2 regions of the Paenibacillus sp. FSL H8-0332 genome follow, and region 2 is predicted to be linked to the other one. Evidence: riboswitches for the same ligand, from Rfam matches in the RefSeq annotation. Region 2 holds a riboswitch; the other holds the start of a gene.

Region 1 (6,273 bases), 3.3 Mb from region 2:
CTGGAGCTTGCCGAAATTCACCGCCGGGTGGTGCAGGAGGAAGGCCCGGCACTGCTGTTCACGAACGTGCAAGGAACACCGTTCCCGGTTGCTACGAATCTGTTCGGTACAGTCCGGCGCGTCAACAAAGCCTTTGGGACAAGACCGGAGCAGCTGCTGAAGTCGCTGACAACGGCGATGGAGCAGCTGATTCCGCCTTCCGCCGCCGGCGTATGGCGGGAAAAGACGGTGCTGCTTGAGCTGCTGAGGGCAGGCACCAAGAATATACCGCAAGGAGAGGCTCCGGTGCTCGGCGTCTGCAGCAGCAGTGACCCTCTGAAGGAGCTGCCCCGGATTACAGCCTGGCCTAAGGATGGCGGGGCGTTCATCACGCTTCCTCTGGTCTATACGGAGAATATCACTAACCCGAAGGATCATAATCTCGGATTGTACCGGATTCAGGTGTATGACGACAGCACCACAGGCATCCACTGGCAGATTCATAAGGGCGGCGGCTTCCATCATTCGCAGGCAGAGCTTCTCGGCGAGACCCTGCCGGTGTCTGTCTTCATCGGCGGACCGCCGGCCCTGATTGCTGCGGCAGTGGCACCGGTTCCGGAACGGATTCCAGAGCTGCTGCTGGCCTCGCTGATGCTGGGCGGCAAGCTCCCCATGGTGAAGGACCCCTTGGGCGGGCACCAGATTCCGGCCGAGGCGGAGTTCTCCATCCGGGGGCGTGTGTCTCCGCTGGAGCGGAGAGCGGAAGGGCCGTATGGCAGCCAGTCCGGCTACTATTCCATGCAGCATGATTTCCCGGTCATGCATGTTCAACGGATGTGGCACCGCAAGGATGCCATCTTCCCGGCGACCATCACCGGCAAGCCGCGCCAGGAAGACTATTATCTGAAGGATTATTTGCAGCGGCTGCTCGCTCCGGCCTATCCTCTGCTGATTCCTTCGGTCAAAGCCTTATGGTCCTACTCCGAATCGGGTTCACATTCACTGACTTCAGCGGTTGTGAGGGAAAGCTATCCGCGTGAGTATATGGTGTCAGCGTTTCGTATTTTGGGGGAAGGCCAGCTCTCCTTAACCAAATTCCTGCTGCTGACAAATGTTCAGGTGGAGCTGACCGATTTCCCTAAGCTGCTCGAAACGGTGCTTGAGCGCTTCAACCCGCAATCGGATCTGACGATCTTTGCCAATACCTCCATGGATACGCTGGATTATACCGGCCGCAAGCTGAATCACGGCAGCAAAGCGGTGCTGGCGGGCCTCGGCAGTCCGGTCCGTCAGCTGCCAAGGACGTATACAGAGGGTCTGCTTCCATCAATCACCGCCGCTGTGCCTTATTGCGGAGGATGTTTAGCCGTTTCCGGTGCATCCTATGAAGAGGACCCGGAGCTGCCGGAGCGGCTGGTGTCTGTCTTCAAGGAGAGGGAGACCGCCTGGCCGCTGATTGTGCTGGTCGATCAGGCGGAAGAAGCGGTAAGCACGCAGACCTCATTCCTGTGGAGCGTATTCACCCGCTTCAATCCGGCGGATGATATCTATTCGGCGGCCCAGGTACACCGCGGCACTGTCAGCTATACGCTGCCGATCATTATAGATGCCCGGATGAAGCCGGGATACCCGGAGGAGCTGGCTCCGAGCGAGGATATTGCAAAGCGGGTAGACCGCAACTGGAACCGTTATTTTCCTCTAGTGTAAAAGTGAACTTTAAGGAGGGTCAAAATATGCTGCGGACATTATTGGGAGAGCCGCCCCGCGTGAATAGCGGTGTGCTGGCTGAAGCTATGGAGTCCATGGCGAAGGCTGCCTCCATGCTGCGCAAGGAGATGGCGGCACATGAAGACCATGACCATGAATACCGCAAACTGGAAATCTGGACGCGCGGCCTGATCTCCTCCCTGGATGAGCTGGAGCAGAGCTGGTTCGCAGCCGCCTTTTTCCGAAAGTCAGTGGTTGCCGGTTATATGGATGATATGTCGTCCACCGAGCAGGGGGAGTACGCCAGATATGTGTATTTCTATAAGGATGGCTTCATTCGTGTCTTCTCGCTGCTGGACAAGCTGGGCACGGTGCTGAATAATCTGTACAATCTCAATACCGCCAAGGTGAAGGTGCATTTCTCTTACTTCACGGTGCTGCGGCAATTTCAGCTGCTTCAGGCGCACCATCCGCTGGCGGACGAACTGGAGCGAATCAGGAACTCCTACCGGGAGCCGGTAGAGAATCTGCGCAAGCGGCGCAACGCTGAGATCCATTACATGAACGCGGAGATGACGGACGATCTCTGGCAGCGTCACCAGGGACTGCATGACAAGATTCGTCTGGAGGATCTCGACAGCCATCTGGAGGATTTGAAGCAGAGCCTGGAGATGGTATGCCAATCTCTGGCTGCCGCATACAGGTACGGTAACGAACAATGGCACAAGAATAAAGCGGCCCCAGACCTGAAATCCGGACATGCCCGTTCGTAAAAACTTACCTTTGACAAAAAACTCGAAACTGAATATACTTAGGCATACATTAACTTCTGACAGGATACGGAATATATAACTTCATACTTTTATCTTATCGAGAGCGGCGGAGGGATAGGCCCGATGAAGCCCGGCAACCGGTTTGAATACAGCTAAGTGCTGCATCCAAATGTCATGGTGCTAATTCCTACAATGCCTTCAATTCGGGGTATTTGGCAGATGAGAAGGCATTGTCATTATACACACAGGGCCTCTTGCGATCTGCACGGATCGTAAGGGGTCTTTTTTGCAATGAGGGAAGCTAGAACAGAAGGGGGACGCAGCGGTTGATAGAATTGAAGGATATAACCAAAGTGTACGGCAAAGGCAGTAAGCAGGCAACTGCACTTTCTGCGCTGAGCCTGTCGATTAAGAAGGGTGAAATCTTCGGGGTGATCGGTCACTCCGGGGCCGGCAAAAGCACGCTGATCCGCTGCATTAATCTGCTGGAGCGCCCGACTGCGGGCGAGGTGTGGGTGGACGGTGTGGAGCTGACAGCGCTCAGCCAGGGACAGCTGCAGGAGCAGCGGCGCAAGATCGGGATGATATTTCAGCATTTCAATCTGCTCTCATCGGCTACAGTCTATGATAATATCGCGTTTCCGCTGCGGCTGATCGGAGCTGGAAGAACCGAGATTGAACAAAAGGTCAAGGAGCTGCTCGCCTTGGTCGGACTGGAGGAGCACTGGAATAAGTACCCGGCCCAGCTATCCGGCGGACAGAAGCAGCGTGTCGGGATTGCCCGGGCGCTGGCGAGTGATCCGGACGTTCTGTTATGCGATGAAGCGACCTCGGCGCTTGACCCGCAGACGACAGACTCCATTCTGCACCTGCTGATGGATATCAACAGCAAATTTCATTTGACCATCGTGCTGATTACCCATGAAATGCATGTGATTCAGAGCATCTGCGACCGCGTTGCCGTGATTCATGGCGGAGGAATTGTGGAGCAGGGTGAAGTGGCCCAGGTATTTCTGAAGCCGAAGCATGAGGTTACCAAAGAATTCATCCGCAGTGAGACTCAGTCGGGCGGACCGCTCCGGCAGGCGATTGATGCTGTACAGCCAGGCTATACGAAGTCGGTAAAGATCACTTTTCTCGGGCAAAAGACTTACGGGTCCACGCTCTCCCAGGTAGTTCAGAGAACCGGGGTTCATTTCGCCATTCTCCATGGCACCATCTCAACGATCAAGGATGTTCCTTACGGGCAGCTGATCGTCCGGTTCGAGGGACCTGCCGATGCTGTTGAAGTCACGCTCACGGAGTTAGTAGCGCAGGGTCTTGATGTGGAGGTGATTTCCTGATGGGCGGACTGGATTTTAATAAGATTGATTGGGCAGAAATGCTCGATGCAACGGTGGCTACACTTAACATGGTTGTTATTTCAGGAATATTCACAATTATCCTTGGTTTACCGCTCGGAATTATGCTATATTTATGGGGTGGATCAAATAACGTTATTATCAGAGGTGTTTACTCGGTATTATCGTTCATCGTAAATATCCTGCGTTCCGTTCCGTTTATCATTCTAATGGTCGCCCTGATTCCGCTCAGCAAGATCATTATGGGCACCTCCATCGGTGTGCGTGGAACCATTCTGGCACTGGTGATCGGTGCGGCTCCCTTTTTCGCCAGACTGGTGGAAACGGCGCTGCGGGAGGTTGACCGGGGAATTATTGAAGCAGCGCAGGGTATGGGGGCATCCACCGGGCAGATCGTCATGCGCGTCTTGCTGCCGGAGGCTCGTCCGGGCTTGCTTGCCGGAATAACCATTACTATAGTGACCATTGTCTCGTATACTGCCATGGCGGGATTTATTGGCGGCGGCGGCCTGGGAGACCTGGCGATCCGTTACGGATATTATCGTTATGAGAAGGAAGTCATGATTATCTCAGTAGCTCTGATAGTGATACTGGTGCAGCTGCTGCAAATGGCCGGTGACCGGCTGGTAAGACATTTTACACGGAAATAAGGTACGTCCACATATAGCCTTATTCAATAAACCATATGGATTAGAGGGGGATTTACAGATGAAAAAAGTACTGCTTACATTCTTCAGCCTGACCTTGGTATTGGTGCTTGCCGCTTGCGGAAACAACAAGGCGAATAACGCCACGAGCTCTGCTGCGACAAAGGCACCTACAGAAGCGGCTGCTACAGAGCCTGCTGCCGACCCGGTAACCCTGGTAATTGGTGCTTCTGCTGTACCACATGCGGAAATCCTCAAAGCGATTGCCCCGCAGCTTGAAGCCCAAGGCATTAAGCTGGAGATCAAAGAATTCTCGGATTATATCCTGCCCAATACACAGCTTGCTGAGAAGCAGCTCGATGCGAACTTCTTCCAGCACAAGCCTTATCTCGATGATCAGAACACCAAGAACGGTACGGATCTCGTATCTGTAACTGCTGTTCATGTAGAGCCATTTGGTGCCTATTCCAAAAAGATCAAATCGATCGACGAATTGGCAGAAGGTGCCAAGGTTGCGATTCCGAATGATGCGACGAACGGAGGCCGGGCCTTGATTCTGCTGGCGAAGAACGGTCTGATCAAGCTGAAGGATGATACGGATATTGCTTCCACCAAAGCGGATATCACAGAGAACGCTAAGAAGCTGGATATCATTGAGCTGGATGCAGCCATGCTGCCCCGTCAGCTGGATGAAGTGGACCTGGCGCTGATTAACACCAACTTCGCACTGGATGCCAAGCTGTCTCCAACGAAGGATGCGTTGTTCATTGAAGGCGGAGATTCTCCATATGCCAACCTGCTGGTAGCCCGTCCTGACAATAAGGACTCCGATGCGATCCAGAAGCTGGCAGCAGCGCTGACTTCCCCGGAAGCGAAGGCGTTCATCGAGAAGCAGTATGAAGGTGCGATTGTTCCGGCATTCTAAGCTTAAGCTTAGGGAAGCTGAATAATCCTAAGAAGACCAGAAGAAGCCCGGTAGCCGGAGATGGCTGGCGGAGCGGCTTCTGGTTTTTTTTTGAAATAGCCAGAAGGTTGATCCTACAGGCGAAATCCACTATAATAAAAAAAATCCCGGCCTCTTAGCGGAGGCCGGGATGGTTATGAAACGGGATTAGAATACCTGAACGACTTCTTCCACGCCTTCTACTTCTTCAATCAGGGCGCGTTCGATCCCGGCTTTTAGCGTGATCGTGGAGCTTGGGCAACTGCCGCATGCACCCATAAGCTTCAACTTGACGATGCCGTCTTCAACATCAATCAGTTCCACGTCACCGCCATCGCGCTGCAGGAACGGACGAAGTTTATCGAGCACTTCCAGTACTTCATCATACATGGTTGCGCTTTGTACGTTCTCACTCATTTCTCAATCACTCCTTTCGTATGTTTATTATAGTACAAAAAGTTAAAAAATAAAATGGTTAAGGCAGAATAGGGAGATCATCATGAGACCAATTATAGAATTCTGTGCCAGCAACATCGGCCACGGCACTGAACCGCTCAAGCTTAAGCTGGAACAAAACCCTGAATATGATGTAGTGGAGTACGGCTGTCTGAACAACTGCGGAGAGTGTTACCTCCAGCCGTTCGCCATGGTTGATGGCGAGATCATTGAAGCCGATTCCCCCGCTGCTCTGGAAGAGGCTATTGAAGCCGCTATAAGAGAAGCAGAGGCCTGGGACAGCCTGGAGATTGACTAAGCCGGGATTCAAGCCGGGATTATCAGCCGAAATGGCGTTTGGACATCCACAGGACGCCGCTCTTCAGCAGGCGTGGAACCCGGCCCATGACGGAGCGGCGGCCCATCAG
Region 2 (6,273 bases):
TATCCTGGCCAGCAACCGTCTGCTGCGCATGATCAGCGCGTTTCTTCCCCGCACGGAGGAGGAGCTGCTGCAGCTTCCGGGTGTCGGTGAAGGCAAAGCCTCACAATATGGAGCGGACTGGCTCAGCATCACCGCGGCGGCTGAGCGTGAGCATGATTTTCCGCTAAGCTGGGTGAATCATGCCATTGACGAAGAGAGCTTTGTATCCTGGCATTATAAGCAGAAGGAGCTTAAGTACAAGAAGCAGCTGGAGCGGCTGAGACTGCGGCGTGTTCTGTTACAAGGGATCGAAGAGGATCAAGGGATGGAGCAGCTTAGAGTGCTTAGCGGAGTTTCCCGCCGTGAAGTGCTTGAAGTGGTAGAGGAGCTGGAGAAGGACGGCTACTCGGCCGAGAAGCTCATTGCCCTGGAGCTGAGCGAAGTGAGCCCCGAAGAACAGAACAATATTTGGACCGCCTATGAACTGATCGGCGACAACTTCCTGAAGCCTGTCCTCTACAAAGCTTACGGCGACAACTTCGTTCCTGCTGACGGACTCGATCTGTATTACGAACGCCTGCGGCTGATCCGCATCCGTTTCCGGCGTGAGCATCCGGCGGTGGTAGGGATGGTCACGCCTCAATAATTATTGAGGGGTGACGGCCTGCATCAGCTTCAATCCGGCGGTCCTGATGACCTGAACTCCTGGGCAGCGCGCAGACGCATTACATAACGGTGACATATCAAAAAGACGAAGGCTCTCCGAGTCCCGGAATAGCCGGGTATACGGTGCCTTCGTCCTTCGTATTCGTCCGCTCTGCTTCATAGCCACTCCTTCTTACGGAAGATAATGAGCATTCCGCAGCCTAACGTCACCATGACGGCAATGACGCCATAGTAGCCGTACTCGGTGTGAATCTCCGGTATATTGTCAAAGTTCATGCCGTAGATCCCGGTAATCACGGTCAGCGGCATGAATATGGTAGTAATCGCTGTAAATACTCTCATGATTTCATTGGCGCGGTTAGCAATACTGGACTGATAAGCTTCACGTAAGTTGCCCATGAGATCGCGGTACGTTTCGAAGGTTTCAGAGATCTTTACCGCATTCTCGTAGATATCGCTGAAATACTTCTGCAGCTGATCGTCAATCAGGCGAAGATCCTTTTTGTTGAGCGTGTTGATAACTTCCTTCTGCGGGCCGAGCATCTTCTTCAGCCAGAGAATCTCACTGCGCAGACCGATGATCTCACTCAGATGCGATTTCTTGGTATGCATGAGGATGTCTTCCTCCAGCTTCTCAATCCGCGCTTCAATCCGGTCACCGACCGAGAAGAAGTTGTCGACAACGAGGTCGATCAGCAGATACAGGAAGCGGTCAGGCGTATTGACCTCCTGCTCCCACAGTACGGGCTTCAGGACACGCAGCTCATGGATCTTCTGCTTCGTAACGGTAATAATGAAATGTCTGCCAAGGAATACGTTGAGCGCACGGAGGAAAATTTCCTCATCATCGAACCGGATGCTGTTCACCACGATGAAATAATGACTCTCATAAATCTCCAGCTTCGGACGCTGATCCTCTTCACTTAGACAGTCTTCCACAGCCAGATCATGCAGGCCGTATATAGGCTGAAGCTCTACAAGGTCTTCCACATCCGCATCAATCCAGTAGAACCCCTCGGCAGGGGCGGTTAAAGTTTCTTCAATATTGTCAATAGGCGTAAAAACCCCTGCATTTACCAGCCGGATTTTCATCTGATTCACTCCTTATGTCCCTGGTCTTCTCCAGGGGTATGCTAATTTCAGCACACGGAAAAAAATCAGCTTGGCCGGTGGTACAATCATGGATGAAGGCCAAAAGACGGTCCGAGAGCATGAAGAAAAAGGGCTCCCGCCGCCGGCAAGCTGATGTTAATCCTGTGTGGTTGTTCATTCTGCACGCTTATTCGCGAGCCCGGGTCGCCTTCCATTTTCTCTCACCTCTTCTTTTCGCCGTTTTGGGTTTGAAACACTTGTCTAGTATAACGCCGGGATATGGCTCTTACAAGAGAAATTGTTTTCTGTCATAAGGCCCCTTCAGCATTGTATGGACTTGACGAAAAGGAGGTTCATGATTTAAAGTGAAATTTAAGAAAAAGCATCTTTCGGATGCTTCAAGGTTATTTAACTGAATACAGCTAAATCTTATCAAGAGCAGGTGGAGGGACTAGCCCGATGAAACCCGGCAACCGGCGTGTGAACGCACGGTGCTAATTCTTGCGGAAGCTTTGCAGGGCGTTATTCGTCCGGCGGAAGTTCTCTGGCAGATGAGAGAGGCGCATATGACTGCATGATATGACCTTTCTCGCCCGGGAAAGGTCTTTTTTCGCTACCCTGCCTCAGTATTAACCACCAAGTGGAACCCCATTTCAGTTAAGGAGTGAACAGCAATGCCTATCAAAATTCCCGACAGCCTGCCGGCCAAAGAAGTGTTATCCGGTGAGAATATTTTTGTAATGGATGAAAGCCAGGCCTTCCATCAGGATATTCGTCCCCTTCGAATCGCCATCCTGAATCTGATGCCAACCAAAGAAACTACGGAGACACAGCTGCTGCGCCTTATCGGGAATTCCCCGCTTCAGGTGGATGTTGTCCTGCTGCATCCCAGCTCCCATACGTCGAAGAATACTTCGGCTGAGCATTTGAAGAGCTTTTACAAAACCTTTGATGAGATCAGCCACCGCCGGTTCGACGGCTTGATTGTAACGGGCGCTCCCGTAGAACAACTGGAGTTCGAGGATGTCAACTACTGGGAAGAGCTGAAAGTGATTTTTGAGTGGAGCAAGCAGAATGTAACCTCGACGATGCACATCTGTTGGGCCGCGCAGGCAGGGCTGTATCATCACTTCGGCGTGCGCAAGGTGAGTCTGCCGGACAAATGCTTCGGAGTGTTTCCGCATACGATTAGCCATAATAATGTCAAGCTGCTGCGCGGCTTCGATGAAGTGTTCCATGTGCCGCATTCCCGCCATACCGACGTCTCCCGTGAAGATATTGAGCAGAACCCGGAGCTGCAGATTCTGGCAGAATCCGAGGAAGCCGGGGTGTACCTGGTGGCTACGCATGACGGGAAGCAGATTTTTGTCACCGGACATTCGGAGTATGATCCCTTCTCGCTGAAATGGGAGTATGACCGGGATATCGCCAAGGGGATGGAGGTTGCCCTGCCGAAGCACTATTATCCCAAGGATGATCCTACCCGTACACCGCCGGCAGTCTGGCGCGCCCATGCTAACTTATTATTCGCTAATTGGCTCAATTACTATGTATACCAGGAGACTCCTTACGATATCGGGGCATTTATCTAAGAGGTTGACTTATTATTATAGAAGCAATTAATCAGGTGCATACACATAGCCGGGTGCTTTGGAAGCGAGTTTAACCCGAAGAATGATCAGGTTGTGTACGCTTTACCAAACTTTTAGGAGGCAATGGAGATGGACGAGAAACTGAGAATTGAGAGCAGACTGGCACAGATGGGTTCGATGGAGGACCCCGCTACCGGGGCCATTAATTACCCGATTTATCATGCGACGGCCTTCCGTCACCCGAGACTTGGACAGAGCACAGGCTTTGACTACATCCGCACCAAAAATCCTACCCGTTCTGTACTCGAAGAAGCGGCAGCGGCCCTGGAATCCGGGGATGCCGGCTTCGCCTGCGCTTCCGGTATGGCTGCACTGACTACTGTGTTCACCTTGTTTGGACAAGGGGATCATCTTATTGTATCGCTCGACCTGTACGGCGGAACCTACCGGCTGCTGGAACGAATTCTCTCCAAATACGGCATCAGCGCCTCCTATGTAGATACGAATGATCTGGAGGGTCTCGAAGCGGCCCGCCAGCCGGGCACGAAAGCTGTATTCATTGAGACGCCGACCAATCCGCTGATGATGATTACGGATGTCGAAGCGGTATGTACCTGGGCCCGCCGTCACGGGCTGCTCACGATTGTGGACAATACGCTGTTGACTCCGTTCTTCCAGCGCCCGCTGGAGCTTGGGGCAGATATCGTGGTTCACAGTGCGACCAAGTATCTGGGCGGGCATAACGATGTGCTGGCGGGGCTGATTGTGACCAAGGGCGCAGAATTGTCGGCTGAAATGGCCATCCTGCATAACTCCCTGGGCGCGGTTCTCGCACCGAATGACAGCTACCAGCTGATGAAAGGCATGAAGACCCTCGCCCTGCGCATGGAGCGGCATGAGAGCAACGCCCTCGCCATTGCCCGTTATCTGCAGGAGCATCCGGCTATTGCCGAGGTCTTCCACCCGGGCCTGCCGGACCATCCGGGCTATGCCATTCAGAACCGCCAGTCCAGCGGCAACACGGGAATCTTCTCCTTCAAGGTAAAAGAGGTCAGCTATGTGGAGCCGCTGCTCCGCCACATTAAGCTGATCGCCTTCGCCGAGAGTCTGGGCGGTGTTGAATCGCTTATGACCTATCCGGCGATACAGACCCACGCCGATATTCCGGCTGAAATCCGCGATGCGGTCGGCGTGGATGATCGCCTACTGCGGTTCTCGGTCGGCATAGAGCATGTAGATGATCTGATCGCCGATCTAAGGCAGGCCCTGGAGGCCGCCCGGAGTGAGCTGGAATAAGGCAATGCGCCGGACCTGGCCCGGCATGTGAAGATTCGCAGAACGTACAAGCAGCAGTGCCTTCGGGCGCTGCTGTTTAATTTTGCCTGGGACAAGGGCAATTATCAGTCCTGCGCAGCGAAACATTTCTCAAGGACAGCTGATTGTGATACGATGGGAGAACGAGTATTTTACTTCAAATTAAATTTATCTATACTACTTCATAGATTAAGAGGAGGCCGTCAACGGTGAGTGCAATTGACCTTATTCTGGATAAGACACTTAAGGGTGAGCGTCTTCAACTGGAAGACACGATCACGTTGTTCGAGAGCAATGAAATTGAGAAGATGGGCGCTGCTGCAGATATTATTATGAAGCGCTGGCACCCGGAGCCTGTGACGACATTCGTCATCGGCCGCAACATTAACTACACTAATGTATGTGATGTATATTGCCGCTTCTGCGCCTTCTACCGCAGACCCGGTTCGGAGGAAGGCTATGTGCTTCCCGATGAGACAATCTATCAGAAGATTGCTGAGACCATGAGCGTAAACGGAACCGAAATTCTGATGCAGGGCGGTACGAATCCGAATCTGCCGTTCAGCTATTATACGGATATTCTGCGCGGCATCAAGCAGCGGTTCCCGGAGATTACGATGCATTCCTTCTCACCTGCTGAGATTATGAAAATGGTTGAGGTCTCCGGCCTGCCGCTGGAACAGGTCATGCGTGAGATTCATGCTGCGGGCCTCGATTCTCTGCCCGGCGGTGGCGCAGAGATTCTCGATGACCGTACCCGCCGCAAGATCAGCCGGCTTAAGGGCTCCTGGCGCGAGTGGATGGATGTCATGCAGACCGCACACCGGATCGGCATGAACACGACAGCCACGATGGTTATCGGGCTGGGCGAGAGCATGGAAGAGCGGGCGCTGCATCTGCTGCGTGTCCGTGAAGCGCAGGATGAATGTATTGCGAACAAATATGACTCCGAAGGGTTCCTGGCGTTCATCTCCTGGACCTTCCAGCCGGATAATACGAACCTGAAGCTTGACCGGCAGACACCGGAGGAGTATCTGAAGACTGTAGCCATCAGCCGTCTGGTGCTGGATAATATCAAGAACTTCCAGTCCTCCTGGGTAACGATGGGGCCTGAAGTAGGCAAGCTCTCCCTGCAATACGGCTGTAATGATTTCGGCAGCACGATGATCGAGGAGAACGTAGTCTCCTCCGCTGGCGCGACCTACAAGGTCAACATCGAGTCCATTACCCAGCTCATCCGCGAAGCAGGGAAGATCCCGGCGCAGCGCAACACGCGCTATGACATTCTGCGCACGTTCGAGGATGCGAATGCGAAGATTGATAATGATTTTGTGATGCAGAACTAGAATAAATAAAGAAAACAAAAATAACGGAGTTAAACTACAAATTGTAGTTTTTACTCCGTTATTTTTATGCTAAATTGCAATGCTTGTTTCATTTTTTATAAATAGGATAATAAATCGGATAGTTTTTTGATGTTTAGATACCTTGTGCTTGCTTGAGAATTCGTTCTTGATAGGACTAATACTGATTGTATACCCAGAGCTGATGCACCATCTAAGTTCTGTTCATAATCATCGACAAATACTGTTTCTGTTGCCGGCAAATGCATCGCATCAAGTGCATGGCT

What was found. A riboswitch is a leader RNA that binds a small molecule or an ion and turns the genes downstream of it on or off. The one in region 2 is predicted to bind S-adenosylmethionine.
Region 1: it holds a riboswitch for S-adenosylmethionine, as region 2 does, so the genes downstream of both, NST43_RS25430 (methionine ABC transporter ATP-binding protein) here and metA (homoserine O-succinyltransferase) in region 2, are expected to answer to the same signal.

Annotation. Positions count from the first base shown of each region.
Region 1 covers NZ_CP150145.1:5,881,474-5,887,746, reverse strand. Annotated here, with positions in the region: gene NST43_RS25440 (UbiD family decarboxylase) at 1-1,686, shown strand, start outside; gene NST43_RS25435 (Cthe_2314 family HEPN domain-containing protein) at 1,713-2,459, shown strand; SAM riboswitch class I at 2,551-2,685, shown strand; gene NST43_RS25430 (methionine ABC transporter ATP-binding protein) at 2,786-3,802, shown strand; gene NST43_RS25425 (methionine ABC transporter permease) at 3,802-4,470, shown strand; gene NST43_RS25420 (MetQ/NlpA family ABC transporter substrate-binding protein) at 4,529-5,392, shown strand; gene NST43_RS25415 (NifU family protein) at 5,579-5,827, opposite strand; gene NST43_RS25410 (DUF1450 domain-containing protein) at 5,910-6,164, shown strand; gene NST43_RS25405 (NAD(P)/FAD-dependent oxidoreductase) at 6,187-6,273, opposite strand, start outside.
Region 2 covers NZ_CP150145.1:1,674,563-1,680,835, forward strand. Annotated here, with positions in the region: gene NST43_RS07200 (HRDC domain-containing protein) at 1-625, shown strand, start outside; gene corA (magnesium/cobalt transporter CorA) at 802-1,737, opposite strand; SAM riboswitch class I at 2,164-2,295, shown strand; gene metA (homoserine O-succinyltransferase) at 2,412-3,329, shown strand; gene NST43_RS07215 (aminotransferase class I/II-fold pyridoxal phosphate-dependent enzyme) at 3,459-4,625, shown strand; gene mqnC (cyclic dehypoxanthinyl futalosine synthase) at 4,853-5,989, shown strand; gene NST43_RS07225 (HAD-IA family hydrolase) at 6,085-6,273, opposite strand, start outside.